Regions from separate parts of the Paraburkholderia sp. SSBN10T genome, predicted to be linked through region 1. Evidence: riboswitches for the same ligand, from Rfam matches in the RefSeq annotation. Region 1 holds a riboswitch; the other holds the start of a gene.
The links. Region 1 has a riboswitch for glycine ahead of gcvT (glycine cleavage system aminomethyltransferase GcvT). Riboswitches for the same ligand answer to the same signal wherever they lie in the genome.
Positions count from the first base shown of each region.

Region 2: another riboswitch for glycine. It lies ahead of AC1ECK_RS01240 (D-amino acid dehydrogenase); the one in region 1 lies ahead of gcvT (glycine cleavage system aminomethyltransferase GcvT).

Region 1 covers NZ_JBWQQI010000002.1:329,965-344,241, reverse strand. Annotated here, with positions in the region: gene AC1ECK_RS04130 (UvrD-helicase domain-containing protein) at 1-1,557, opposite strand, end outside; gene AC1ECK_RS04125 (oxidoreductase) at 1,779-2,831, shown strand; gene AC1ECK_RS04120 (hypothetical protein) at 3,019-3,372, shown strand; glycine riboswitch at 3,513-3,615, shown strand; glycine riboswitch at 3,664-3,825, shown strand; gene gcvT (glycine cleavage system aminomethyltransferase GcvT) at 3,910-5,028, shown strand; gene gcvH (glycine cleavage system protein GcvH) at 5,090-5,470, shown strand; gene gcvP (aminomethyl-transferring glycine dehydrogenase) at 5,533-8,463, shown strand; gene AC1ECK_RS04100 (alginate lyase family protein) at 8,582-9,724, shown strand; gene AC1ECK_RS04095 (L-serine ammonia-lyase) at 9,753-11,141, shown strand; gene AC1ECK_RS04090 (thiamine pyrophosphate-binding protein) at 11,393-13,102, shown strand; gene AC1ECK_RS04085 (hypothetical protein) at 13,165-13,785, opposite strand; gene AC1ECK_RS04080 (hypothetical protein) at 13,794-14,087, opposite strand.
Region 2 covers NZ_JBWQQI010000001.1:254,681-268,957, forward strand. Annotated here, with positions in the region: gene AC1ECK_RS01185 (ABC transporter ATP-binding protein) at 1-170, opposite strand, end outside; gene AC1ECK_RS01190 (polyamine ABC transporter substrate-binding protein) at 373-1,506, opposite strand; gene AC1ECK_RS01195 (aspartate aminotransferase family protein) at 1,583-3,019, opposite strand; gene AC1ECK_RS01200 (glutamine synthetase family protein) at 3,054-4,388, opposite strand; gene AC1ECK_RS01205 (gamma-glutamyl-gamma-aminobutyrate hydrolase family protein) at 4,420-5,211, opposite strand; gene AC1ECK_RS01210 (hypothetical protein) at 5,509-5,730, opposite strand; gene AC1ECK_RS01215 (cupin domain-containing protein) at 6,164-6,715, shown strand; gene AC1ECK_RS01220 (aldehyde dehydrogenase) at 6,807-8,294, shown strand; gene speB (agmatinase) at 8,427-9,392, shown strand; gene AC1ECK_RS01230 (MFS transporter) at 9,419-10,681, opposite strand; gene AC1ECK_RS01235 (MarR family winged helix-turn-helix transcriptional regulator) at 10,678-11,211, opposite strand; gene AC1ECK_RS01240 (D-amino acid dehydrogenase) at 11,318-12,550, opposite strand; glycine riboswitch at 12,592-12,705, opposite strand; gene AC1ECK_RS01245 (LysR family transcriptional regulator) at 13,005-13,910, shown strand; gene AC1ECK_RS01250 (nuclear transport factor 2 family protein) at 14,251-14,277, shown strand, end outside.

The sequences.
Region 1 (14,277 bases):
AAACTCGAGCACGTTCTGCCATTTCGACTGCGCCTGGCGCTCGTCGAACGCGTCGTACAGGTAGGCTTCGTAGTGGATCGCGTCCATCAGGTCGTTGAGCACCTCGCTGGCGGGATCTTTTTCCGCGCGGTCGGTGAGGCGCTGCATGAAATCGCAGAAGGTCCGCAGCGGCTCGACCTGGCGCGCCGACAAGCGCGCCTCGATGCCGCCCATATACACCGCCTCGAACAGCGACACTTTCGCCTGACCCGCAAACGACCCAAGCGCTTCCAGCGTCGTATTGCCCACGCCGCGCCGTGGCGTGGTGATGGCGCGGATGAACGCGGGATCGTCGTCGGCATTGGCGATCAGGCGCAGATACGCGCAGATATCCTTGATCTCCGCCTTGTCGAAGAACGATTGCCCGCCCGACAGCACATAGGGAATCCGCTCGCGCCGCAGCACCTGTTCGAAGATGCGCGCCTGGAAATTGCCGCGATACAGGATCGCGTAGTCGCGAAACTGCGCGCGCCGCTCGAACTTGTGCGCCGACAACCGGAACACCACGGATTCGGCTTCGTGCTCTTCGTCGTTGCAGCCTGTCACGGTAATCGTGTCGCCCATGCCGTGTTCGGACCACAGCTTCTTCTCGAACAGCTTCGGATTGTTGGCGATCACGTTGTTGGCAGCGGTCAGAATCCGTACCGTCGACCGGTAGTTCTGCTCCAGCTTCACCAGATGCAGTTTCGGAAAGTCCTTGCCGAGCTGCGCGAGGTTTTCCAGCGTCGCGCCGCGCCAGCCGTAGATGGCCTGGTCATCGTCGCCCACCGCCGTGAACGCGGCGCGCGGGCCAGCCAGTTGCTTCAGCAGCTCGTACTGGCACGCATTCGTGTCCTGGTACTCGTCGATCAGCAGATAGCGCAGCTTGTTCTGCCAGCGCTCGCGCACCTGTTCGTTCCTGGCGAAGAGTTCGGCGGGCAGGCGGATCAGATCGTCGAAGTCCACCGCCTGATACGCGTGCAGCGTGGCGACGTAGTTGCGGTAGACAATCGCCGCCTGATGCTCGTCCTCGTTCGCCGCGATCGCCATCGCCTCTTCCGGCATGATCAGGCCGTTCTTCCACAGCGAGATGATCGACTGGATCTTGCGGATGAAGCCCTTATCGGTGGAGCCGACCTGCTCCTGGATCATGCCGAAGCAGTCGTCCGAATCCATGATCGAGAATTGCGGCTTCAGGCCGACGTGCTCCGCTTCCTGGCGCAGAATCTGCACGCCGAGCGAGTGGAACGTGCACACCGTCAACTGATTGACGGGCACCTTGCGGCCTTCCTTGCCGGGCGTCGTCAGCGTCTTGCCTTCGAGCAGTTTGCCGACGCGCTCGCGCATTTCCGCAGCGGCCTTGTTCGTGAAGGTGACGGCCGCAATATGGCGCGGCTCGAAACCTTTGACTTCGATCAGGTGCGCAATCTTCTGCGTAATCACGCGCGTCTTGCCGCTTCCTGCGCCGGCGAGCACAAGACAAGGACCATCGAGATAGCGCACCGCTTCGTTTTGAGCGGGATTCAGGCCTGCAGACATCGTGTGTGGGCGGGGGTGTAGCGGTTGAGGGCGCGGTGCGGTGCTGCGATGGACCTGCCGGCCAATCCGTCTCGCGCGAGAGCAGCGATGTTAACACGAACACCTGACGAACCCCGTGACACGCCCTCGCCCAAGTCCTCCCGCGCGAGGCATGCCACAATGACAGGCCACGCGCCGCCGCCGCGGTGGCAAAGCGGCGCGCCTTCTTGCAGGAAACTCACATGTCTGCACCGCTCAAAACAGGATTGATGGGTTACGGTTTCGCCGGCGCGACCTTCCACGCGCCGGTCATCGAACACTGCGGCCGGGCCACCGTCGCCGCGATTGCGACCAGCAAGGCCGAGCAGGCCCGCGCCGACTATCCGCGCGCCGCCGTCGTGTCGGACCTCGACGCACTGCTCGCGCTCGACGATATCCAATGCGTGGTGATCGCCACGCCGAACGACACCCATTTCGAACTCGCCAAACGCACGCTCGAAGCCGGCAAGCACGTCGTGGTCGACAAGCCAGTCACGCTGACGGCCACCGAAGCGCTCACGCTCGCCAACCTGGCGCTGGCGCACGGCCTCACCTTTGCGCCGTTTCACAACCGCCGCTGGGACGGCGATTTCCTCACCGTTCGCGACTTGCTGGCGAGCGGCGAGCTGGGCCGCATCACCCACTACGAGTCGCACTTCGACCGCTTCCGTCCGGATGTGCGGCCGCGCTGGCGCGAGGAAGCGTCGCGCGGCGGCGGCCTGCTGTTCGATCTCGGGCCGCATCTGATCGACCAGGCGCTCACGCTGTTCGGCACGCCGGCCACCGTATCGGCGACGGTCAAGACCCATCGCGACGGCGGCGGCGCGCCCGACTATGTGCATCTGCAACTCGGCTATGCCGATCTCGAAGTCGTGCTGCACGCGAGCGCCCTCACCGCGCTGGCGCCGCCGCGCTTCGCCATCGACGGCACGCGCGGCAGCTACGTCAAACGCGAACTCGACACCCAGGAAGATCAGTTGAAGGCCGGCCTGCGCCCCGGCGACGCCGGTTTTGCCGGCGGCAATGCAGCAGGCCTGCTGCGGGTGCTCGACGCCGCGGGTCAGGAGGTCGAACGTGCCCTGCCGACCCGCGACGGCGACTACGTCGGCTTCTATCGCGCGCTCGCGGCCACCATCCTCGACGGCGAGCGTTTCCCGGTCAGTCCGCAGGATGCTGTCGACGTCATGACGATCATCGAACTGGCCGCGCGCAGCGAGGCGGAAGGCTGTCGTCTGCCGTTCGAACGAATCCGCTGAGATTGCCGCCCAAGTCAGCACAATTCACGACTTACATGCCAGCAGCCGCTGCTAACAGTTCCGAAAGGAACGCCCCGTTACAATATATTGCCGTTTTCAGGTCATCGTGTAGCAGCGGCTAGCCGTTGCTACACGGTATCGATCTGAGCATCGATCACAAAAGATGACGACAAGACAAGGAGTGGGTATGCAACGTTTCATCCGTGCGCTGGCTGGTTTGGCGCTGGCTTCCTCGCTGGCCGCTTGCGTGGTCTCGCCGCCTCCGCAGGCGCCGGCGCCGCACCCTGACCAGCACGAAATCGCCATTGAGCGCCTGAATCAGGTTTTTGGCCGCATCGACAACCTGAACCGCCGCATCGACAATCACGTCAATCAAGGCTACTACCCGCCCCCGCAAGGCGGCGCACTGCATCACCGCCTCGACGTGATCCGTCAGGAAGCGCACGACATGTCGGCTCAGCATGGTGGCGGCCTGTCCGGCGACGAACAGCGCGTGCTGAACCAGGAACTCGACGGCGCAGCTCACGCAATCGGCGAGTAAGCCTGCAGCAATCTGCTGTCACGGCAAAGGCGCGGGAGTCACTCCCCGCGCTTTTTTTTGGCGCGCGCCAAGCGCAGCGCGCCGCCGCGCCACGCTGCGAAGCCTTCAATTGACAAGCCTGTGGGCCTCGCGTACATTCGCCGCACGCGTCGGGAGAGCGCGCTGGCCGCCATGTTTTTAGCAGGCCGCGCCGCCGAAGGGGCACACCCGCAAACTCTCAGGCAAAAGGACCGACCGCGTCGAAAAACCCGTCTGATTCCGGCATGTTCCGGGCTTTCTTCAGACACCGGTTTTTCGCACTCTGGAGAGCGGCAGTAGCCAGCGGTCTCGACTCTCGTCGAACCAGGCAGGCTGCCCACCGAAGGGGCGCGCGTTTCACCGTGACGGCTTGCAAAGCATTGCAAATCCGCACGGCGGCGCAATCTCTCAGGTATCGAGGACAGAGGGGTCATGCATGGCATCGCTCGCAGGCATTCTTGCCGCGAGGGATCAAACCGCATGGCCTTTTTGCTATCCGTCGAATTGCCTGAGGCCCTGATGACCGAACTCAAACACACCCCGCTTAACGCCACCCATCGCGCGCTGAAAGCCCGCATGGTCGATTTCGGCGGCTGGGACATGCCCGTCAACTACGGCTCGCAAATCGACGAACACCACGCCGTGCGCAGCGACGCCGGCATGTTCGACGTGTCGCACATGTGCGTGGTCGATTTCACCGGCGAGCGCGTGCGCGCCTTCTTCGAACACGCGCTTGCCAACAATGTCGGCAAGCTGCAAACGCCGGGCCGCGCGCTCTATTCCTGCCTGTTGAACCCGAACGGCGGTGTGATCGACGATCTGATCGTCTATTACTTCAGCGAGACGCACTTCCGCCTCGTCGTCAACGCCGGCACCGCCGAGAAAGACGTCGTCTGGTTCAGCCAGCTCAACACCGAAGGCAGCTACGGCCTGACCATCGCGCCGCGCCGCGATCTGTCGATCGTCGCCGTGCAAGGTCCGAATGCGCGCGAAAAAGTCTGGCAAGTCGCGCCGTCCAGCCGCACCTCGACCGAACTACTCAAGCCGTTTAACGCCGCAATCGTCGACAACACGCCGTTTGGCGAATTGATGATTGCCCGCACCGGCTATACCGGCGAAGACGGTTTCGAAATCGTGCTGCCGGCCACTTCCGTATGCGAGTTCTGGGACGCGCTGCAGCGCCAGGGCGTGCGCCCGGCCGGTCTCGGTGCACGCGACACGCTGCGCCTCGAAGCCGGCATGAACCTGTACGGCCAGGATATGGACGACAACGTCTCGCCGCTCGACGCCGGCCTCGCCTGGACCGTGGATCTGACCTCGCCGCGCGACTTCGTCGGCAAGGCGAAGCTCGAAGCCGACGGTTGCCGCTCCGCGTTCGTCGGCCTGATCCTGCAAAAGGAAAACGGCAAGGCAGGCGGCGTGCTGCGCGCCCATCAGAAGGTCGTCACGCCTTACGGCGACGGCGAAATCACCAGCGGCACGTTCTCGCCCACCATGCAGGAATCCATCGCCTTCGCACGTGTGCCGAAGGACGTGAAACCCGGCGATATCGTCCACGTGCAAATCCGTGATAAAGCCCTTCCCGCAAGCGTGGTAAAACTGCCGTTCGTGCGCAACGGCAAAGTGCTTGCTGCTTAAGCGTCGTCGCGTGCGCTTTCTCTTTTAAGTCAATACCGAACACACCGCATAGGAGCATCCGATGAGCATCCCGGCCGATCTGAAATACACCGAATCGCACGAATGGGTCCGCACCGAAGCAGACGGCACGCTGACGGTCGGCATCACCGACCACGCGCAAGAAGCGCTCGGCGACATCGTCTTCTTCGAAGTCCAGGAACTGGGCAAGACCGTCAGCGCCGGCGACACCGTCGCGGTCATCGAATCCGTGAAAGCCGCTTCCGATATCTACGCGCCGGTCTCGGGCGAAATCATCGAAGCGAACACGACCGTCGCCGACACCCCGGACGCCGTCAACACGACGCCGTACGAAAGCTGGCTGTTCAAGATCAAGCCGGCAGCGGACGCAACGCATGACCGCCTGATCGACGCCGACGCGTACAGCAAGTCGATCGGCGCCTAAATATTTAACCGTCAGGTGCGGCGTCCGCTGAACGCGGACGGCCGCACCGCCAGGAACACCTCATGAAGCTCGAACACCCGGATCGTCTGATGAACCGCACTCCTCTCTCGCTCGCCGCGCTCGAAGTGCATGACGCCTTCGCTGAACGGCACATCGGCCCGGATTCGGCCGACCAGCAAGCGATGCTCGAAGCCCTCGGCTTCGCCTCGCGCGCCGCGCTGATCGACGCCGTGATTCCGCAGACGATCCGCCGCAGCGAAACGCTGCCGCTCGGCCCCTTCGCCCAACCGAAGAGCGAAGCCGAAGCGCTCGCCGCGCTGCGTGAACTGGCGGACAAGAACCAGGTGTTCCGCTCGTATATCGGACAGGGCTATTACAACGCGCACACCCCGACGGTGATCCTGCGCAACGTCCTCGAAAACCCGGCGTGGTACACGGCTTACACGCCGTATCAGCCGGAAATCTCGCAAGGCCGTCTCGAAGCGCTGCTGAACTTCCAGCAGATGATCATCGATTTGACCGGCCTCGCCATTTCCAACGCGTCGCTGCTCGACGAGGCGACCGCCGCCGCCGAAGCCATGACGCTGCTGCAGCGCGTGGGCAAGCCGAAGTCGAATATCTTCTACGTCGCCGACGACGTGCTGCCGCAAACCATCGAAGTGGTGAAGACGCGCGCCATCCCGGTCGGCATCGAAGTGAAGGTCGGTCCGGCTGCGGAGGCCGCGAACGCCAACGCGTTCGGCGTGCTGCTGCAGTACCCCGGCGTGAACGGCGATGTGCGCGACTACCGCGCGCTCGCTGAAGCGATCCATGCAGCGGGCGGCCATGTGGTCGTTGCCGCCGATCTGCTCGCCCTCACCATGCTCACTCCCCCGGGCGAATGGGGCGCGGACGTGGCCGTCGGCAATACGCAGCGTTTCGGCGTGCCGGTCGGCTTCGGCGGCCCGCACGCGGCGTACCTTGCCGTGCGCGACGAATTCAAGCGGCAAATGCCGGGCCGTCTGGTCGGCGTGACCGTCGATGCCCAAGGCAAGCCCGCCCTGCGTCTCGCGCTGCAAACGCGCGAACAGCACATCCGCCGCGAAAAGGCGACCTCGAACGTGTGTACCGCGCAAGCGTTGCTCGCGATCATGGCCAGCATGTACGCGGTCTATCACGGCCCGCACGGCCTGAAGACGATCGCCCAGCGCGTGAACCGCATCGCTGCGCTGCTTGCAGCCGGTGCGAAAAAACTCGGCTACACGCTCGTCAACGAAACCTTCTTCGACACGCTCACGTTCGAAACCGGCGCCCGTACCCAGGCGCTGCATGACGCCGCGACTGCGAAGCGCATCAACCTGCGCCGCGTGAGCGACACACGCGTGGGCATCTCGATCGACGAAACCACCAAGCGCAGCGACCTGGCCGATCTGCTGGCAGCGTTCGCGCAAGCGGCGTTCGTCGACGAAGCGCCGCAAATCGACGCGCTCGACGCCGAACTGCCGGTGGAAAGCACGATGCCGGCGGCGCTCGAACGCACCAGCGCGTACCTCACGCACCATGTGTTCAACCGTCATCATTCGGAAACGGAAATGCTGCGCTACCTGCGCAGCCTCTCCGACAAGGATCTGGCGCTCGACCGCTCGATGATCCCGCTCGGCTCCTGCACGATGAAGCTGAACGCGACCTCGGAGATGCTGCCGGTCACCTGGCCCGAGTTCGGTCAGATTCACCCGTTCGCGCCGGCTGAGCAAACCGTCGGCTACCGCGAAATGATCGATCAGCTCGAGCAGATGCTGGTGGCGGCAACCGGCTACGCGGCGGTCTCGTTGCAGCCGAACGCCGGCTCGCAAGGCGAATACGCGGGTCTGTTGATCATCCACGCGTACCACGCTTCGCGCGGCGAAGGTCATCGCAACGTCTGCCTGATTCCCGCTTCGGCGCACGGCACGAACCCGGCGTCGGCACAGATGGCCGGCATGCAGGTCGTCGTGGTGGCTTGCGACGCGCAAGGCAACGTCGATATCGAAGACCTGAAGGCGAAGGCCGCGCAACACGCGGACAAGCTGGCCGCGATCATGATCACGTACCCGTCGACGCACGGCGTGTTCGAAGCGAACGTGCGCGAAATCTGCGAAATCGTGCACGCGCACGGCGGCCAGGTGTATGTGGACGGCGCGAACATGAACGCGATGGTCGGCCTCACGGCGCCGGGCCAGTTCGGCGGCGACGTCTCGCACCTGAACCTGCACAAGACTTTCTGCATTCCGCACGGCGGCGGCGGCCCGGGCGTCGGTCCGGTCGCGGTCGGCGCGCACCTCGCGAAGTTCCTGCCGAACCAGGTTTCGTCGGGCTATGAACGCACGCCTGACGGCATCGGCGCAGTCTCCGCCGCGCCTTACGGCTCCGCTTCGATCCTGCCGATCTCGTGGATGTACATCGCAATGATGGGCGCGAAGAACCTCACCGCTGCCACCGAAACCGCGATCCTCAACGCCAACTACGTCGCCAACAAGTTGGCGCCGCACTACCCGGTGCTGTACTCGGGCCCCGGCGGATTGGTCGCGCACGAGTGCATTCTCGATCTGCGTCCGCTCAAGGAAACCAGCGGCATCACCGTCGACGACGTCGCCAAGCGCCTCGCCGACTACGGCTTCCACGCCCCGACGATGAGCTTCCCGGTGCCGGGCACGCTGATGGTCGAGCCGACCGAATCGGAATCGAAGGAAGAACTCGACCGCTTTATCGAAGCGATGATTGCGATCCGCGAGGAAATCCGCGCCGTCGAAGAAGGCCGCTCGGACCGCGAAGACAATCCGCTCAAGCATGCGCCGCACACCGCGGCCGTCGTGATTGCCGACGACTGGAAGCATGCGTATACGCGCGAAACCGCCGCATACCCGCTGCCGTCGCTGATCGCGAAGAAGTATTGGCCGCCTGTCGGCCGTGCAGACAACGTGTATGGCGACCGCAATCTGTTCTGCTCCTGCGTGCCGATCGCGGATTACGCGTAACGCCGCCGCAGTAGCTGCCTTGAACCGCGCACCGCCTTACGGCGGCGTGCGGTCCTGTCGTTCGCGCCCGGGAACGGCTAACATCACACACCGAATCAGCCCAACGAAGGAGTTTCGCATGGTGCGAAAGGTGCTAATGATGGAAAGCCGGAGCTATTCACGGCGCATGCCGTCCTGGCAGGCCGCGGGCACGCCGCTCGCGACCCTGCTGCTGGTGTGCGGCGCCGTCATGCTGCCGGTGCGGCACGCCCGCGCAGCGATGAATTTTTGTGCAGCGCCTGCGCTGCAAACCAGCGAGCGCACGAATGCCGATCCCGGCGTCAAGGCACTGGTCGCCAATGTGGAAGCGCATCTGAACGAGCCTGCGCACGCCGTGGCGAAGCTGCATACCGAAGGCACCTTGCCGCACGAAGGTATCTACGATCAGAGCGTCGAAGCCGAGAAGGATCTCGACCTGCTGCGCGACGCCGCGCTGGCCTGGCGCGCCACCAGCGACGATCGCTATCTGAAGCTGGTCGACCGTCTGCTGTACGCCTGGGTGACCACCTATGAGCCGAGCTTCAACCCGATCGACGAAACCCATTTCGAAGGCCTGATCCTCGCCTACGACATGACCGCGAGCGCGCTGCCGGTGAAAACGCGTAACGCGTCGATGGCGTTTCTGACGAAACTCGGCAACGGTTACATCGCGCAGATCGACGCGCAGCCGCGCCCGCTCACCGGCACGTTTCGCAACAACTGGCAGAGCCACCGGGTCAAGCTGATTGCGATGGCCGCCTTCACGCTCGACAACCGCAAGATGATCAATGGGGCGCAGCGGCTGTTTGTCGAGCACATTGGCGACAACATCGAGCCGGACGGTTCGACGATCGACTTCCAGGAACGCGATGCGCTGCATTACGTGACCTACGATCTGCAGCCGCTCGTGACGGCGGCGCTGGCGGCGCGCCGCCACAACCGCAACTGGTTGCCGGAGAAAGCCATCAACGGCGCGACGCTGGCCGCCGCGCTGAACTGGCTGACGCCGTACGCGGTGGGCACGAAGACGCATGAGGAATTTGTGCATTCGAACGTATCGTTCGATGCAAAACGTCGCGAAGCCGGCTTGCCTGGCTATTCGGGCGAGTGGGATCCGAAGAACGCGACCGAACTGTTTCACCTGGCAGCGCGGCTCGATGGCCGCTATACGCCGATCGCGCTGCGGCTGGCGCCGACGCCGCCCGCATGGCTGGCCGTGTGCCTGCCGTTGCCGGCACGTTAAACCGATACTTCTATTTGCAGGAGCAGTAATGGCAGTCAGTGTGTTCGACCTTTTCAAAATCGGCATTGGGCCGTCCAGTTCGCATACGGTCGGGCCGATGCGCGCGGCGCTGATGTTCGTCCAGGGGCTCGAGCGCGACGGACTGCTGACGCGCACGGCTTCTGTGAAGGTGGACCTGTACGGCTCGCTCGGCGCGACCGGCAAGGGCCACGGCACCGATCGCGGCGTGATGCTCGGCCTGATGGGCGACGCGCCGGATACCGTCGACCCGGACACGATCGCGCAGCGCCTAGAAGCCGTGCGCACCTCGCGCACGTTGGCGCTGCTCGGCACGCACCCGGTGCCGTTCGTGCAGAAGGACCACATTTCGTTTTATCGCCAGGCGCTCACCGAGCATCCGAACGGGCTCAAGCTGCGCGCGTTCGATGCGCAAGATGAGACGTTGCGCGAATCGACGTATCTGTCGGTCGGCGGCGGCTTCGTGGTTACGGCGGGCGCGCCGAATACCAAGGTGCTGAGCGCCGTCGATCAGTTGCCTCATCCGTTCCGCAGCGGCAATGAGCTGCTCGCGCTGTGCAAGGCCACCGGCAAGAGCATCGCGCAGTTGATGTGGGAAAACGAGCGCGTGTGGCATACCGAAGAGGAGACACGCGCGGGTCTGCTGAAGATCTGGGACGTGATGCAGTCGTGTGTGGCGCGCGGGTGCGGCATCGGCAATCCGGATGCGGACGGCAATCTGCCCGGGCCGTTCCAGGTGAAGCGGCGCGCGCCGCAGTTGTACCGTTCCTTGTCCGGCAACCCGGAACTGGCGTTGCGCGATCCGCTGTCGATGGTGGACTGGATCAATCTGTACGCGATTGCCGTCAATGAAGAGAATGCGGCGGGCGGACGGGTGGTCACGGCGCCGACCAACGGCGCGGCCGGCATCATTCCGGCGGTGCTGCATTACTACACACGCTTTATGCCGGGCTCGAACCAGCAAGGTGTGATCGATTTTCTGATGACGGCTGCGGCCATCGGCATTCTGTACAAGCTGAATGCGTCGATTTCGGGTGCGGAAGTGGGCTGCCAGGGTGAAGTGGGCGTGGCCTGCTCGATGGCAGCGGGCTCGCTCGCGGCGGTCATGGGCGGCACGCCGGAACAGGTCGAGAATGCGGCTGAAATCGGCATGGAACATAACCTTGGGCTGACCTGCGATCCGGTCGGCGGCATGGTGCAGATTCCGTGCATCGAGCGTAACGCGATGGCGTCGGTGAAGGCGGTCAATGCAGCGCGGATGGCGCTGCGTGGCGACGGTAGTCACTATGTGTCGCTCGATTCCGTCATCAAGACGATGCGCGAAACCGGCGCGGATATGAAGACCAAGTACAAGGAAACCTCGCGCGGCGGGTTGGCGGTGAATATCGTCGAATGTTGATGTCGGAGCGGGGTAGTTAAGCCGCGTGGCGTGCGGCTTTCGCTCTCTATTTGAATCGCGGCGAGTGCTCGCTTGCAGCGCCGAACCTCACTGAGTCGCGGCGAATATCTGCTTGCCGCGCCACGCCGTTACCGCGCTGCGGCATTGCCTTTCCAGTGACACCGGCTGCCGAGTCGGCGTAAGCTGTCGAAGCCCGTCGGCCCCACGTGGCCGACCAGCCGACCGACGACCCGACTGGAGGCTTCATCGCAATGCCGCTGCCGAACATGCCTGCTTCCGCCACCACCACTGGTGCGCGCCTTGTAGTCGATGCCCTGCTGACGCACGGTGTCGAACGTGTTTTCTGTGTACCCGGCGAGAGTTTCCTTGCCGTACTGGATTCGCTGCACGACGAGACCGAACGCATTCAGACCGTTGTCTGCCGGCACGAAGCCGCGGCGGCCAATATGGCCGAAGCGGTCGGCAAGCTGACCGGCCGTCCCGGCGTGGCGCTGGTCACGCGCGGCCCCGGCGCCACACATGCCTCGATCGGCGTACACACCGCGTTCCAGGATTCGACGCCGATGATCCTGCTGATCGGCCAATGCGCACGCGAGCATCTGGACCGCGAGGCTTTCCAGGAAATCGACTATCGACGCATGTTCGGCCAGATGGCGAAGTGGGTCGCGCAGATCGATGACCCGCGGCGCATTCCCGAATATCTCAGTCATGCATTCCATACGGCCACCTCCGGACGGCCTGGCCCGGTTGTGCTGTCGTTGCCGGAAGACGTGTTGAGCGATGCGTGTGCTGCGATGCCTGGCGCGCCTGCGTATCACCGGGTGGCGGCGTCGCCGTCGGCTGCGCAGATCGATCAGCTTCGCTCGTTGCTCGAACGCGCGCAGCGTCCCATGGTGATTGCCGGCGGCAGCGGCTGGACGCCTGCAGCGTGTGCCGATCTGCAGCGCTTCGTCGAAAGCTGGCAGTTGCCGGTTGGCCTCGCGTTCCGCTTTCAGGACACGCTCGACAACGAGCACCCGAACTACGCGGGCGATGTGGGCCTCGGCATCAACCCCGCGCTGGCCAAACGCATCAACGACGCTGACCTGCTGCTCGCGTTCGGACCGCGCCTGGGAGAAGCGACAACCGGCGGCTACACGCTGCTCGATATTCCGAAGACCAGGCAGACGCTGATTCATGTGCATCAAGGCGCAGAGGAGTTGGGCCGCGTGTACGCCGCGGACCTGCCGATCGTATCCGGGATGCCGGAACTCGCCGCGCTGCTGGCGACGCTAAAACCGGCGGGAACACCGGCTTGGGCAGGCAGTGCGGAAGAGGCTCACCGCGCGTATCTGGACTGGCGGGTGCCACGCCCGATTCCCGGCGACGTGCAGATGGGCGAAGTGATCCAGCAACTACGCGCGCATTTGCCCGAGGACGCGATCGTCACCAACGGCGCCGGCAACTACGCCACGTGGCTGCATCGGCACTTCTCATACCGGCATTTCCGCTCCCAACTTGCGCCGACCAGCGGCGCAATGGGCTACGGCGTGCCGGCGGCGATTGCGGCGAAGTCGCTCTATCCGCAACGCGCGGTGGTGGCGCTGGCGGGCGACGGTTGTTTCATGATGTCTGCCCAAGAACTGGCGACGGCGATGCAGTACGACCTGCATGTGCTGTTCATCGTCGTGAACAACAGTCACTTCGGCACGATCCGCATGCACCAGGAACGGCACTATCCGAACCGCGTGCATGGCACAGGCCTCACCAATCCCGATTTCGCGGCGTTCGCGCGCTCATTCGGCGCGCATGGTGAGACGGTGGAACGCACCGATGATTTCCTGCCGGCGCTCGAGCGCTCGCTGGCGGCGAAACGCGCGGCGGTGATCGAGATTCGCATGCCGCAGGAGGCGAGCACGCCTGGCGCAACCTTGGAGCAGATTCGGGAGCAGGGGCGCAGGCTGCGGGGTGAGGCGAAATAACGGGTGATAGGACGGTCCTGCTTACCTGGGCCTTCGAACGCGCTAGCGGCGCTCCGCCGCCGCTAGGCGGAAATCACAGACAAGGCGCTGAGCTCCCTCATGAGAGCCGGTTTGCGCGCTTCGACGACGTCCGCCTGGATCTGGTAGATGACGGACTTCAGCACTTCCGTTTGATTCATCGCCGTCTCCTCAGTGAGCGTTTTGATGTCTTCGGCGATGCGCGGCGTCACCTTCATCGAGAGGCGCCTGCGTGTTGCTCCACGTTGCTCCTTGAAGCGTGCCACGGCTGAACGATGCGCCTTCAGCAACCGCGCTCTGGGATATTCGCCGGAGGCAAAGCGATGCAGGTACAAGGTCATTAGAACCTTGCGAAACTCGGTGGAACTCTCGCTATCAATCGTGTAGGCGGCGAAGTCAAGCATGTCGAGATAAATGGCGGGCAGTTGCGCTTCGATGGACTTCGCTTCCTTCAGACGCGCTTCGCGAATAGCCGGCGTGGACTGGGCCGGAATAGCGACGACTTGATCGCACAGGTCGCAGACCGCAACAAGGATGTCTTTCACCTCGCCCTTACCGCCACTAAACGGCACATCGCGCCGGGCGAAGGTCGTGCTCACGATCTGCTTGCAACTGTGGCAGATCGCCTTGCTCTTCTCGCCTTCTTCATACAGTTTCGTGTTCATGGCTCCGCTCACTGATGAACGCTGATAAACAGGGTGTCTGGATCGCCGACAAAGTAAAACTTCACGTACCAGCCACCTGACGCGATCACATGAACATCGACCGCCTCAATGCTGTGATGCGGCGACGATGTGTGCTGCGTCCCGTCGCTTTTGACGATCAGGCGCTCCACGAACTGCTGCGTCACGCTTCCCATGGCAAGCAGGTTTTTGACTTCGATGTCGTGACGCGACTCATGCTGAAACCTGCCGGACCTAAGCGCCGCGATGACCGCCCGCTTCACCTCGCTATATTTAACTGGCACCGTCAAAAGCACCTCCAAATTGTACGACAGTTATCGTACGAACTGTCAACTGCAACTTGTTCGTGGACACGTCACAATTGTTGAGGAGTTTTTATCAAACGGGGAGTCGTTCGAATGGCCAATGCGGGGCACAAGTGACGGGTGCGAGGTGCGAGGTGCGAGGTGCGAGGTGCGAGGTGCGAGGTGCGAG
Region 2 (14,277 bases), on a different contig from region 1:
TTCTTCGCGATAGTCAGATTGACGTTGTCGACAGCGGTGCTGTCGCCGAATTTCTTTACGACGTTTTCAATGCGAACGAATTCGTCCGTTTTGCTTTTGGTCGTAACAGCGGGTCTCGCCGCATTGCGGGCCACCTGGGCGGCGCTATTTGATGAGGTCGTCGTGTTCATGGTGTAACCATTCCTTGCGGATCGCGGGCGTAAGCGTCCCCGTGCGGGGCGCTGAAGCGGCTCACGAAGGTCTGCTGCGATCAGGAAACATGGGACTGCGCGTGCAAGGCGCAGGCTGACTGCCTTATTGCCGAATCAGGCGGAGAGGGATCGAGCGATCCCTGCTCCGCGGTTATATACGCTTGTTTGCGGTATTAAAAAATCAATGGCCGGTTTTGAGCTGAGCCCAAAGGCGGTTTTCAAGGCGCAGGATGTCGCTCGGCATCGGCTTCATCAGCGTCATCTTGCTCAGTACTTCGTCACCCGGATAAACGGTGGTGTCCTGAGCGACGCCCGGCGTCACGAACTGGCGTGCAGCCTTGTTGGCGGTCGGGTAGAACACCTCGTTGGTGATCGCGGCGTTGACCTTCGGATCTTCGATGTAGTTGATCCACTTGAGCGCGGCTTCGGGGTGCGGTGCATCCTTCGGGATCACCATCACGTCGAACCACAGCAGGCCGCCTTCCTTGACGTTGGAGAACTTGACGGTGTAGGCACGCTTCGCTTCAGCGGCACGGCGGCTTGCGATGCCGACGTCGCCGGACCATGCCACCGCGACGCACACGTCGTTATTGGCGAGGTCGTTGATGTAGCCGGAGGAGTTGAACTGGGTGATGTACGGGCGGACTTTCTTCAGTACTTCGAACGCAGCCTGGTAGTCGGCCGGGTTCGTGCTGTTCGGATCCTTATGCATGTATTGCAGTACCGCTGCGAAGACGTCCACGGCCTGGTCGAGGAACGACACGCCGCAGCCCTTCAGCTTCGAGAGGTTGGCCGGGTCGAACACCAGCGCCCAGCTATCGACCGGGGCGTCGGCGCCGAGCGCCTTTTGCACGGCCTGCACGTTGTAGCCCACACCGTCGGTGCCGTAGGCCCAGGGCACGCCGTACTGGTTGCCGGGATCGGCGTCGGTAATCATCTTCATCAGAACCGGGTCGAGATTCGCCAGGTTCGGCAGCTTCGATTTATCGAGTTTCTGGTAGACACCGGCCTGAATCTGCTTGGCCATGTAGTTGGACGTCGGCACCACGATGTCGTAGCCGGAGCTGCCTGCCAGCAGCTTGGCCTGCAACGTATCGTCGCTGTCGTAGTTGTCGTATTTCACATGAATGCCGTCCTGCTTCTCGAAGTTCGGAATCGTATCCTTGGCGATATAGTCCGACCAGTTGTACACGTTGAGTTCGGTGTCGGCCGCAAGCGCCGGTGAGACCGACAGCGCAGTAAAGCTCGTGACGGCGAGAAGCGCGGCCCCCGCGACCGCATGACGAAGATGACGTCCAGTATGACTAGCGCTCATGGCTTTTTTTCCCTTGAAGTTGAAGTTCCGGCATGAGCGCGTGTCGTGGTGCGCTCGTGCCGGAAAAGAACTGCCGTTACGAAATTCCGAGTTGTTGTGCGGTCGCATCGATGGCTTTCTTCGCCTTCGAGACGATCTCGTCGATTTCCTGCTTCGTGATCACCAGCGGCGGCGACAGCAGCATCCGGTCACCGGTGGCGCGCATGATCAGGTTGCCGTTGAAGCAGAAGTCGCGGCAGATCGTGCCGACATCGCCGCCATTGGCAAAGCGCTTGCGCGTCTTCGGTTCCTCGGCAAGTTGCAGGCCCGCCACCAGCCCGGTGCCAGCGATATCGCCGACGATCGGATGGTTCGCGAAGGTCTCGCGCAGCTTCTTCTGGAAGTACGGGCCGGTATCCGTCTTGACGCGCTCGACGATTTTTTCATCGCGCAGGAGCTTGAGGTTGGCCACCGCCACCGCTGCCGCGACCGGATGGCCGGAGTAGGTGAGGCCGTGATTGAAGTCGCCGTTTTCGATGATCGCGCGAGCGACGCGGTCATGCAGGCCGACCGCGCCCATCGGGATATAGCCGCTCGTCAAACCCTTGGCGAGCGTGATGAGGTCGGGCTCGAAGCCGAAGTGCTGATGGGCGAACCACTCGCCGGTGCGCCCGAAGCCGCCGATCACTTCGTCGGCAACCAGCAGGATGTCGTACTTGCGGCAGATGCGCTGGATTTCCGGCCAGTAGGTCGACGGCGGGAAGATGACGCCGCCGGCCCCCTGGAAAGGCTCACCGATGAACGCGGCGACATTCTCCGCGCCGATCTCGAGGATCTTCGCTTCGAGTTGCTGCGCGCGGGCGAGGCCGAACTCTTCCGGCGTCAGATTGCCCTCGGCTTCGCCGAAGTAATACGGCTGGTCGATATGAACGATGTTCTCGACCTTCGACGGCATCTGCTCATGCATGTAGCCCATGCCGCCGAGCGTGCCGCCGGCAATCGTCGAGCCGTGATAGCCGTTCTTGCGCGAGATCACGACCTTCTTCGCCTGCTTGCCCTGCGTCGCCCAATACTGATGGACGATGCGCAGGACGGTGTCGTTACCTTCGGAGCCGCTGTTGCAATAGAAGAAATGGTTGAACGGCGCCGGCGCCAGTTCCGCGAGCAGGGCGGACAGTTCGATCACCGGCGGGTGCGTGGTCTTGAAGAAGGTGTTGTAGTAGGGCAGTTCCATCATCTGCCGGTAGGCGGCGTCGGCGAGTTCCTTGCGGCCGTAGCCGACATTCACGCACCACAGGCCGGCCATGCCGTCGATGATCTGGTTGCCGTCGGAATCCCACAGATACACGCCTTTGGCCTTGACGATCACGCGGCTGCCGGCCTTGTTGAGCGAACCCATGTCCGAGAACGGATGAATGTGGTGCGCCGCGTCGAGCGCGCGATATTCGGCGGTGCTGCGTTGTTGCGAAACCTGCGCGGCTGCAGCGGGCTGGGCCGGCTGCACGTACGCGACTTCTTCTGTTCTGTAGCTCATGTTGCCTCCAATGTTCTGTTTGCTTTGCCGCGCCTTAAACGTGCAACAGCAAATGCCGGCGTTCCCACGAACTGATCACGCGGAAGAACGCTTCGTATTCGGTTTCCTTCAGGGCCAGATAAGCCTTGACGAACTTCTCGCCGAGCACTTCGGCGATCGGCTCGCAGGCGCCCATCAGCGTCAGGCCCTCTTCGAGATTGCGCGGCAGTTGATAGGGCAATTCGTAGCCGTCGCTGATCAGCGGCTCGGTCGGGCGCAGGCTCTGCGTCATGCCGAGATAGCCGGCCGCGAGCGTCGCGGCAATCGCGAGGTAAGGATTGCAGTCCACGCCCGGAATACGGTTTTCGATGCGGCGCGCGGCCGGTCCCGAATGCGGAATACGGAAGCCCACCGTGCGGTTGTCATAACCCCACGCCACGTTGATCGGCGCTGCCATGAAGCGTGACAGGCGGCGATACGAATTGATGTACGGTGCGAAGATCGGCATCAGCGCGGGGGTGTATTTCTGCAGCCCCGCGATATAACCGTCGAACAGTTCAGTCGGCTTGCCGTCCGGGCCGGTGAACAGGTTCTGGCCGGTTTCCCCGTCGACCAGGCTCTGATGCATGTGCATCGCCGAACCCGGTTCGCCTTCCATCGGCTTGGCCATGAAAGTCGCGTACATCTTGTGACGCAAAGCGGCCTCGCGCACCGTGCGCTTGAACAGGAACACGCTGTCGGCAAGCTTGAGCGGATCGCCGTGCATGAAGTTGATTTCCATCTGCGCGGCGCCGACTTCGTGAATCAGCGTGTCGACTTCGAGCTCCTGAATATCGCAGTACTCGTAGATGTCTTCGAAGAGGGGATCAAATTCATTGACCGCTTCGATCGAATACGCCTGACGGCCGGTTTCCGGGCGCCCGGTCCGGCCGATCGGCGGCTGCAGCGGCAGGTCAGGGTCCTTGTTCATGTCGACCAGGTAGAACTCGAGTTCCGGTGCGATGACCGGCGTCCAGCCTTTGGCCTTGTACAGTTCGAGCACGCGGCGCAGCACGCGGCGCGGCGAGATTGCCACCGGCGTGCCGTCGAAGTGCACGCAATCGTGAATCACCTGGGCGGTGGGGTCGACCGCCCACGGAATGATGCGGATGGTCGAGGCATCGGGAACGCAGACCATGTCGGGATCGGTGACGCCGGTCAGGGTGCCGTCCTCCGGATAGTCACCTGTGACGGTCTGGATCATCACCGCTTGCGGCAGGCGCATGGATTCGCCGGATTCGAACTTGTTGCGCGGAATGATCTTGCCGCGCGCGATCCCGGCCATGTCGGGAATGATTGCTTCGATCTCGGTGATGCGGTGTTTCTTCAGAAATTCGTCGATGTCTTGCATGATTGTTCTCTCAGTTTTTGCGCGGGCCACTTCAGGCTTGGGTGGCGGCGGATGCCGCGCCGTAGCCGGCCCTGGTGCGCATTCGATCGCGGCATGCATCGCCGAACGCCCGGAAGATCGCGGTGGAAAGCGCGTCGCTCGCGTGCTTCCACTCGGGGTGCCACTGCACACCCAGAGCGAAGGCGCGTGCGTGCTTGACGCTCACCGCTTCGATCAATCCGTCCGGCGCGGTGGCTTCGGCCACGAGGCCGTTGCCCAGCCGCTCGACGCCTTGTCCGTGCAGGGAATTCACCCGTGCCTCATTCGCTCCCGCTGCAAGGCGCTGCAACAGGCCGCCTTGGGTCAGCGCGATCGAATGCGACGGTGCATATTGCACGTCCAGTTCGTCTTCCTTGTTCTCACGGTGGTCGTTCAAGCCGGCCACCGTGTGAACGCTTTGGTGCAGCGTCCCGCCGAACACCACGTTCATTTCCTGAAAGCCGCGGCAGACGGCCAGCACCGGCACGCCGGCGTCGACGGCGGCCCGCAGCAGCGGCAGCGTCGTCGCATCGCGGGCGGCGTCGTGCAGCGTGCCCGGCGCGCTGGCGTCGCCGCCGTAGTGGTGCGGCTCGACATTCGAATAGCTGCCGGTGAACAGCAAGCCGTCGACTGTCGCCAGAATCTCGGCGCTCGCCTGACGGTTGCCGAGCGCGGGCAGCAGCATCGCCAGCGCCTGTGAGCCGTCGACCACGGCGGCGATGTATTTCTCGCCGACCGTATGCGACGGATGCACTCCCATCATCGTTCTGTCGGCGCTGATGCCGACTAGCGGTCTGGTTCGCATGACTAATTCAATGGACGTGTGTGTTCCCCGCTGGACGCGGCACGAACAACGTTAAAACAGGCGCGGCACGATTCCGCAGCCATGCGCAGGGCGCAAAGCCGCCAGAAGTGCAGGCGGGGGTCGTGAGCGGACCTGCCGCGCCTTGCGATGACTCAAGCCGTTCGATCCAGCCGCTTGCGTGGCGCTGCCAGCACAACATGCCCATGTGACAGGCGCTAGCGCGCGTGCTTAAGCGCAGACGCCGGTCAGGCGCGCTCAGGCAAACGGGTGAAGCGAACGGCGAATTTGGGGGAGGCGCTACGGCAGCAGCGAGGCGACTTCGTCCGTGCGTACAGCGATAAAAGCGCGCGCAGAGACGGAATTGTGGCGTCGGACAGAACGGCGGGACAGGATCGTGAAGACGGACAGAAAGCGGCGAAACGCAAGGCTGCCGTTGCTGCCGTCGGCGATGGCGCCTTCAGGACGAAGACGTCTCGCCTGACTGCGTTCCCACCTAACCAAAGGGCCTCGGACTCTCACGATTACACTCGACTAGCGGCGTTGAAAGTATTGAACGCCTCGCTCAGCAAACGCACAGCGCGTTTAAAGAAACGTGACGCTGGATGATCGCCGGATGCCTTAGCGAACCTGCTTCGCTGCGCCGCAAATCACTCGTTCGAGGTCTGTGACGGTGGCATGACGATCGCCTGTGAATCAGCATATACGAGCCAAAAATGCCGTCAAATCATTTTTATAAAAGATTTATTAGGGCTTACCCGAGGCAATAGGACGAAACCCGGGGGTTGGGTACGCATGTTGCGATAGTCAGTATTTCGAATTCCTTTCAGGGTTTTCCCCAGCAGCGGCGGGAATAAAGTGATTAGAATATTCAACACTCGCGCTGTCCTTGCGCGGCCACTTGCTCCGTTTGCTGGTTTCTTCAACCCGGTTCATCCACTCTGAGAGTGCCGTGATGTCCATCGAAGTTGCGACCCGTCTGCAGTACATCCGTAAGAAGAACGGCCTGTCTCAGCGCGAGCTGGCCAAACGGGCGGGCGTCACCAACGGCACTATTTCGCTGATCGAACAAAATCGTGTGAGTCCCTCGGTCGGTTCGCTCAAGAAGCTGCTCGAATGCATTCCGATGAGCCTTGCCGAGTTCTTTACCTTCGAAGTGGAGGCCGATCGTTCCGTGGTCTCGCGCCGTGCCGACATGCCTAACCTCGGCAACGAGTCGATCGAGTTCTATCTCGCCGGCGCGGGCGTGAAGGATCGCAATATGGGCATCCTGCGCGAGGTGTACCAGCCACTCGCGGACACGGGCCCGGAAATGCTCGTGCATACAGGACACGAGGGCGGCGTGATCGTCAGCGGTCAGATCGAATTGACCGTGGAGGGTTGCACGTGGCTGCTCGACCCCGGCGACAGCTATTACTTCGAAAGCCGCTTACCACATCGTTTTCGCAATCCCAGCGCGGAACAAGTCTGCGAAATCGTCTCGGCGAATTCGCCACCGAGCTTCTAGACATTCCGCGTCAACGCCGTTGCGACGTCGGCGCTGGCTGCAACGGCAGCTCTCGCGTTGGACGTCGAACGCACAACATTGAGGCATCCTGATGGAAAAGAACCTGGCTTACTGGCAAGACAAAGCCGCAACGCTTTCGATCGAAGGCCGCGCGTTTATCGACGGCGAATATCGCCATGCCGCAAGCGGACGCACCTTCGATTGCCTGAGCCCGATCGACGGCAAGCTGCTCGCCAAGGTGGCCGATAGCGCCGCCGAGGACGTCAACGCCGCGGTGGCCGCCGCGCGCCGTGCGTTCGATGTGCGTGTCTGGTCCGGCCTGAATCCGCGCAAGCGTAAAGCGATCCTGCTGCGCTGGGCCGGTTTGATGCGCGAGCATCTCGACGAGCTGTCGCTGCTCGAAACGCTCGATGCCGGCAAGCCGATCGGCGACACCACCTCGGTGGACGTGCCCGGCGCCGCGTATTGCGTCGAATGGTTTGCCGAAGCGATCGACAAGATCGGCGGCGAAGTAGTGCCGGCCGACCATCATCTGGTGGGGCTGGTCACGCGCGAGCCGATTGGCGTGGTGGCAGCCGTGGTGCCGTGGAATTTCCCGATCCTGATGGCGTCGTGGAAATTCGGCCCGGCACTGGCGGCGGGCAACAGCGTGGTTTTGAAGCCTTCCGAGAAGTCGCCGCTCACGGCCATCCGTATCGCGCAACTGGCTTACGAGGCCGGGATTCCGGCGGGCGTGTTCAACGTCGTGCCGGGCGCCGGCGAGCCGGGCAAGCTGCTGGCGCTGCATGCGGATGTGGATTGCCTCGCCTTTACGGGTTCGACCAATGTCGGCAAGCTGATCATGCAGTACGCCGGCCAGTCGAACCTGAAGCGCGTCTGGCTCGAACTGGGCGGCAAGTCGCCGAATATCGTGATGCCCGACTGCGCGGACCTCGACCGTGCGGCCAACGCAGCCGCGGGCGCGATCTTCTACAACATGGGCGAGATGTGTACGGCGGGTTCGCGTCTGCTCGTGCATCGCGACATCAAGGATGTGTTCCTCGACAAGCTGATCGCCGCGGCGCGCAGCTATACGCCGGGCAATCCGCTCGACCCGAACACCTCGATGGGCGCGATTGTCGACCACGTGCAACTGGAGCGCGTGCTGAGCTATATCGAAGCCGGGCGTGCGGAAGCGAAACTGCTGCTCGGCGGCGGGCGCGTGAAAGAGGAGAGCGGCGGCTACTACATCGAGCCGACCATTTTCGACACCGCGCCGAATGCTAAAATCGCCCGCGAAGAAATTTTCGGGCCGGTGCTGTCGGTGATCACTTTCGATACGGTCGAAGAGGCCATCAGGATTGCCAATGACAGCGACTACGGCCTCGCCGCGGCGGTCTGGACCGCGAACCTGACGACGGCCCACGAAATGGCGCGCAGCCTGCGCGCCGGCACCGTGTGGGTCAACTGCTACGACGAAGGGGGAGACATGAACTTCCCGTTCGGCGGCTACAAGCAATCGGGCAACGGCCGTGACAAGTCGTTGCACGCACTGGAGAAGTACACCGAGCTGAAGTCTACGCTGGTGCGGCTGCGCTAAAGGATTCGCAAGCCAGCGCGGCGGTGCGCCACTGCGGCACCGTCGCGTTCCCAATGAATCCGAAGCCGGGCGAGACGCGCACAACCTCAGGAAAATCGCGCGTGTTGCCGGCATGTTTTATCAGGTCATCCCATGACTGAACTCCTCTATGGCGACGGTGCAATCCGCCGTCCGTCCCTCTATGGTTCCTCGATCGAAAACACCTACGCGGGCGTGCTGTCGTTCATGCGACGCAAGTACACGCGCGAGCTCGACGGTGTCGACGTAGCGATTTCGGGCATTCCGCTCGATCTGGCCACCACCTTCCGCTCCGGCGCGCGCCTCGGTCCCGCCGCGGTGCGGGCGGCGAGCGTGCAGTTGTCCGAATTGCATCCTTATCCGTGGGGCTTCAATCCGTTCGACGATCTCGCCGTGACCGACTATGGCGACTGCTGGTTCGATGCGCACAATCCACTGACCATCAAGCCGGCGATCGTCGAGCATGCCCGCACGATTCTGCGTTCGGATGCGAAGATGCTGACGCTGGGCGGCGATCACTACATTACGTATCCGCTGCTGATTGCGCATGCCGAGAAGTATGGCAAGCCGTTGTCGCTGATCCATTTCGACGCCCACTGCGATACCTGGGCCGACGACAGTCCGGACAGCCTGAACCACGGTTCGATGTTCTACAAGGCGGTGAAAGACGGCCTGATCGATCCGAAGACCTCGGTGCAGATCGGCATCCGCACATGGAACGACGATTTCATGGGCATCAATATTCTCGATGCCGCATGGGTGCATGAACATGGCACGCGCGCCGCGGTAGAACGGATCATGTCGATTGTCGGCGCACGTCCTGCGTATCTGACCTTCGATATCGACTGCCTCGATCCGGCCTTCGCGCCGGGCACAGGCACGCCGGTGGCGGGCGGCCTGTCGTCGGCACAAGGGCTGGCGATTGTGCGCAGTCTGGGCGGCGTCAACCTGATCGGTGCGGATGTGGTGGAAGTGGCGCCGGCCTATGACCAGAGCGAAATCACCGCAATCGCGGCGGCGCATATCGCTTGCGACGTGCTGTGTCTGTGGCGGCAACGCAAGGTAGCCGGCGCACGCTGATGTTCTGAAGGTGCGGGAAGCCGGCGTTAGTTTGCGGAGGACGCTCCGCGCGGCTGACGCCGGCCGTCGAGCAGACCGAGTGTGTACACGGCGAGCGCGCCGCTCGTCAGCGCCAGTTGCCAGATCAGCATGTCGCTGCCGAGCGCTTTCATCGCAAGGCCGGCTAACAGGGGACCGGCGATGGAGCTTGCGCAGAACGTCAACGAGATCAGCCGCATATTGCGGATCAGCGCGGTCCTGTCACTGCAGGCCGCGGCGTAGACGCCAAGCGTGAGGAAGGCGCTATTCAGTCCACCTAACATCAACGCACTCGCGCTGAGCAACCACGAGGCCGGCCCTGCGAGTCCAAACGAAACAATGGCGAGCACGCTGGCGGCAGCACAGACGATGACCGCCGTGGCCAGGCCGGTGCGATCGGCCAGCCAGCCGACCGGAAACTGCAGGACCATGGCGCCGACGCCGAACCATGTGAGCAACGTGGCAGTTTGTGTGACGCTCATGCCGCGTCCATCGGCAAAGAGCGGAAACAGACCGAACAGCGCACCGTCATCGAGACCGCCCACTATGACGACTACCATGCCGAGGGCGACCACCGGATCGATAGCGGTTGCCGCTTTGCTGGCGGGGCATCGGGCCGGCTGCATGGCTTGTATCGCATCGGCAGTGTCCGTGGATTCATCGGTGTCGGCGGGACGTGCAACCTGATTGGCCGGTTCGGTGGCGCTATCCGCCGCATCGGAACCGGCCAGCCAAAGCGGAATGGCCGCGACGAGCGTAAACGCCGCGCCTGCCGCAAAGACGACCGGGCCGTCGATCCCGTGCCAGGCAGCAAGAGCAGGACCAATGATCCCCGCGACTGCGATCAACGTCTCGTGCACGCCGACCACGCGTCCGCTGGCGTGCGCCGGGACCAGCCGGTAAAGCCAGGTCTCGTTCGCTATCCAGCGCAGTCCGATGCCGAGTCCGATCAGCAGACCGGGCACGATCCATAACGGCCATGTCAGCTCGCGGATGCTGGCGAAGGCGAGGACCGTCGCCGCTAGCGCGATGGCCACCGTCCGCTTTGCCCCGAAGCGTTCGGTGAGCCGCGGGGCCGCCAGCAGCCCGGCGAACATGCCTGCCCACTGAGCCGCGGAAAACAGGCCGGCGCGCGGGGCATCGAGCCCTTGGTGGGCCAGCCACACGGGCAACACCGTGAAGCCAATACCGAACTGGCCGGTCTGCGTGAGCGCCGACACGGCGGTCAGCGCCGCAATGGCACGCCAGCGCACGGGCGTCGCGGGGCTCATGTGCCGCTCCGCGGCGGCATGGGCAAACCCAGTTCGCGGCATTCGACCGGACAACCCGCCTTGATGCAAGGGCCGTCGTCACACAGGCGGCACAGTTGCATGGAATGTGCCGGGTTGCGGGTTTCGTGCCAGAGGATCTTGATCAACAGGTCTTCGAGCACGACGCGTTCGCTTTCGTCGAGACGGCCAACCACGCGTTGCAGCATCCGTTCGCGCGCCGTTTGCAGGCGCTTCACTTCGCGCTTGCCGGCGGCGGTGAGCACGAGCGCCACGGCACGCTTATCGGCACCCGGCTTCTTTTCGATCAGGCCCGCCTCGACCAGTCCCGATACCGCGCGGACAGCAGCCGGATGCGAGAGATCCACCGCATCGCGCAGCACTTCAATGGATGAATCGGGGTATTGGCCGACCGCATTGAGCATGGCGCGCGCCGTGGGGCCGGCGAGGGCGGGCACGGTGTTTTGTGCGTTCATCTCATCCGTCACCAGCAGGGCGAGCACGCCAAGCAGGTTTTCTGTGCGCTGCGTCATGACAATGCCTCAATGTGTGCAGTGTGCATATATGCATGTTGCACACATTGAGGCGGGAATGCAAGCGACTTTTTGAGGGCGCCGTAAAACCTGAAACCTGAAGCGGCTAGGCGGCCCGCAGGCTGGCTTGCTCGATCACATCCGCGACGCCCGCAGCCGTGGCGGCGGACAGCGTCCAGCCAAGATGCCCGTGGCCGGTGTTGTAGAACACGCCGGGCAAGCGTCCTTTGCCCACTTTCGGCAACATGCTCGGCAGCATGGGTCGCAAGCCCGCCCAGGGTATGACTCGCGAGGTGTTCACCTGCGGGAAGTAGCGGCGCGTCCATTCGGTCAACGGGACAATCCGTTCCGCGCGAATATCGCGATTGAAGCCGTTGATCTCGGCCGTTCCGGCCACGCGGAAGCGGTCGGCGCCGAGGCGGCTGGTGACGATCTTGGCGCTGTCGTCGAGCAGGCTCACCCAGGGCGCGCCTTGCTGGCTCGCGGCATCGTCGAGACAGACCGTGATCGAGTAGCCTTTGACCGGGTAGATATTGACGTGGTCGCCGAGCATCGAAGCGAATTCGCGGCTCTTGACCCCGGCGCAGACCACGATCTGCGCAAAGCTCTGCTGAAACGACTCGCCGGCCTGAGTGGCGGCGATGCTGAACGCTCCGCTTGCGTCACGCGTAACCGAAGCGATCTCCGTGTCGTAGAGGAAATTGACGCCATGACGCTCGCAAGCTTGCGCGAGACCGCGCGTGAACTTGTGAATATCGCCGGTGGAATCGGACGGCGTGAAGAAGCCGCCGTGGAAGGCGCCTTCGAGCGCGGGTTCGATGCGGCGAATCTCAGCCGCGCTCACCGCTTCGCGGTCGAGCCCGCCTTCCTTGAGCAGGGCGTTCACCTTGGCCGCCGTGTCGAACTCCTTGCGGGTCTTGTACACATGCAGGATGCCGCGCTGCTCGTGGTCGAACTCGATGTTCTCGCGCGCCGCCATCGCAAACAGATGCTGCCGCGCGGCAATCGCGAGGCGCACGGTTTCGATGGTGTTGGCGCGATAGTGCGGAATCTGCCGCAGAAACTCGCCCATCCACGAGTACTTGTGCCAGCTCGGCAGCGGATTGAGCAGCAGCGGCGCGTCGCGCGTCAGCATCCAGCGCAGGCCTTTGAGAACCGTGGCGGTGCTGTTCCAGACTTCCGCGTTGCTGGCCGACAACTGGCCGCCGTTGGCGAACGAGGTTTCCATCGCCGCATAGCGGTGGCGTTCGAACACGGTAACGTTAAAGCCGCGTTGCGCAAGGGCGTAAGCGGTCGTGACGCCGGTGATGCCGGCGCCGATGATGGCGATGCGTGACATGTGATGGTCCAGAGTAAGTGAGCACGGCCGTTTCCGGCTTCCATGCCCCATCTGTCCCTGTACCTGAGAGTTTCTTTCCGTGCGCATCCCGCTGCCGGGCGGACGGAAATCCCCTTCGGTGGGCGCGTGAAGCGCCGCTCTCCAGATGTTCCCGCTGGGCGGTCCTTGTGCCTGAGAGTTTCCGGGGCGGTTGCTCCGTCGGCGCCGTCACAGCCTTGGCAAGCGTGACAGTCTCTCCCGCGACAGCGTGTAGAACGGCGTAAAGGTAGCCGTTGCCAATAAATCCGGCAAGCGGTTTTTGTGCGCGGGCTGCGGTGCGCGGTTGCCGGGGCGCAGTGGTGGGCGTGTTTGGCGTGTTTTCATGCCCGGCGGCTCTCTGCGCTTATTTGCGCAACACGCATCAATCGTATAGCCTTGCTCAGGCCCATTCGCCCCGATACCACCCGCGCGCACCGTGAAGGACATTCTCTCCCTCAAGCTCTATACCCGCGTAGCGCGGCTCGGCAGCTTCTCGGCTGCGGCGCGCGAATGCGGGCTGTCGCAATCGCAGGTATCGCGCATCATCGCGGAGCTCGAAAGCGAGCTGGGCGCGCGGCTGCTCACGCGCACCACCCGTGCCGTCATGCTGACCGATGCGGGCGCCGAGTTTCTCTCGCGGCTCGACCCGATCCTCATCGCGCTTGAGGACGCGGAGCAGAGCGTGCGCGAAGGCAGCGAATTGCGCGGCATGTTGCGCATGAGCATGCCCAGTAGCGTGGCGATCCGCGAGATCATTCCGCGTCTTGCGCCGTTTCTCGAACGGCATTCCGAACTCCGTTTGCAGATGTTGCTCGACGACCGGCCGCGGGATTTCGTCAGGGAAGCGGTGGATGTGGCGATCCGGCTCGGGCGCCTGGTCGATTCGAGCGCCACCGCCATATTGATTACCCAGATTCCACGCGTTATCGTCGCCTCGCGCGGCTACGTGGAACGCCATGGTGCGCCCGCGGCACCGGAGGACCTGGTGCGCCATCGCATTGTCGACGGACCGGCCTCGGTGGTCGCGAGCGGCTGGAAGTTTGCGCGCGCCGGCGGCGAGGAGGTGGTGGTCGGCCTCGAGCCGCATTTCTCGACCAACGAGAACGAAGGGGCGGTCGCCGCGGCCGTCGCAGGCATCGGCATCACTTCGACGAGCGAGTGGGCGTGCCGCCGCGAACTGAGCGACGGTTCGCTGGTGCGGCTGCTGGTCGACTGGAGGACCGAGGATATTCCCGTGCACGCCTATTTCCCGATGGGCCGGGCGACGCGTGCGGCAGGACGCGCCGTGGTCGAGCATCTGAGCGCCGAGTTCCGGCGCGAACAGCACGCGGGCTTTGCCTGAGTGCTTTCTAAAAGCTTTCTGTCTGCTTTCCTGGCGCAGCAGTGGCAATCCAGCGGCCGCGCCGCGCAGGCCGCTGGCGGCTGCGTCGTCTGTGTCGCCTGTGGCAATGCCAACTAAACCCGCCGCCCCGGCATCTATGCATCTCATACATAAGAGATAGCAAAAACCAACGGCTACCGCCGCGAGCGGGCCGCCTTTATCTTCGTTTCATAACGCGATCCCACTCAGCCGGCACGCCGCTCGCGAAGCCGATGGGCGAGGGCTCGTTCCTTCACTTCAAACCGGTCTTCCGCGGCGCGCAGATTGCCAACGTCGACTCGGCGCTTTCAATGAGACTGACATGAGCAAAACTACGCCTGAGCAAAAC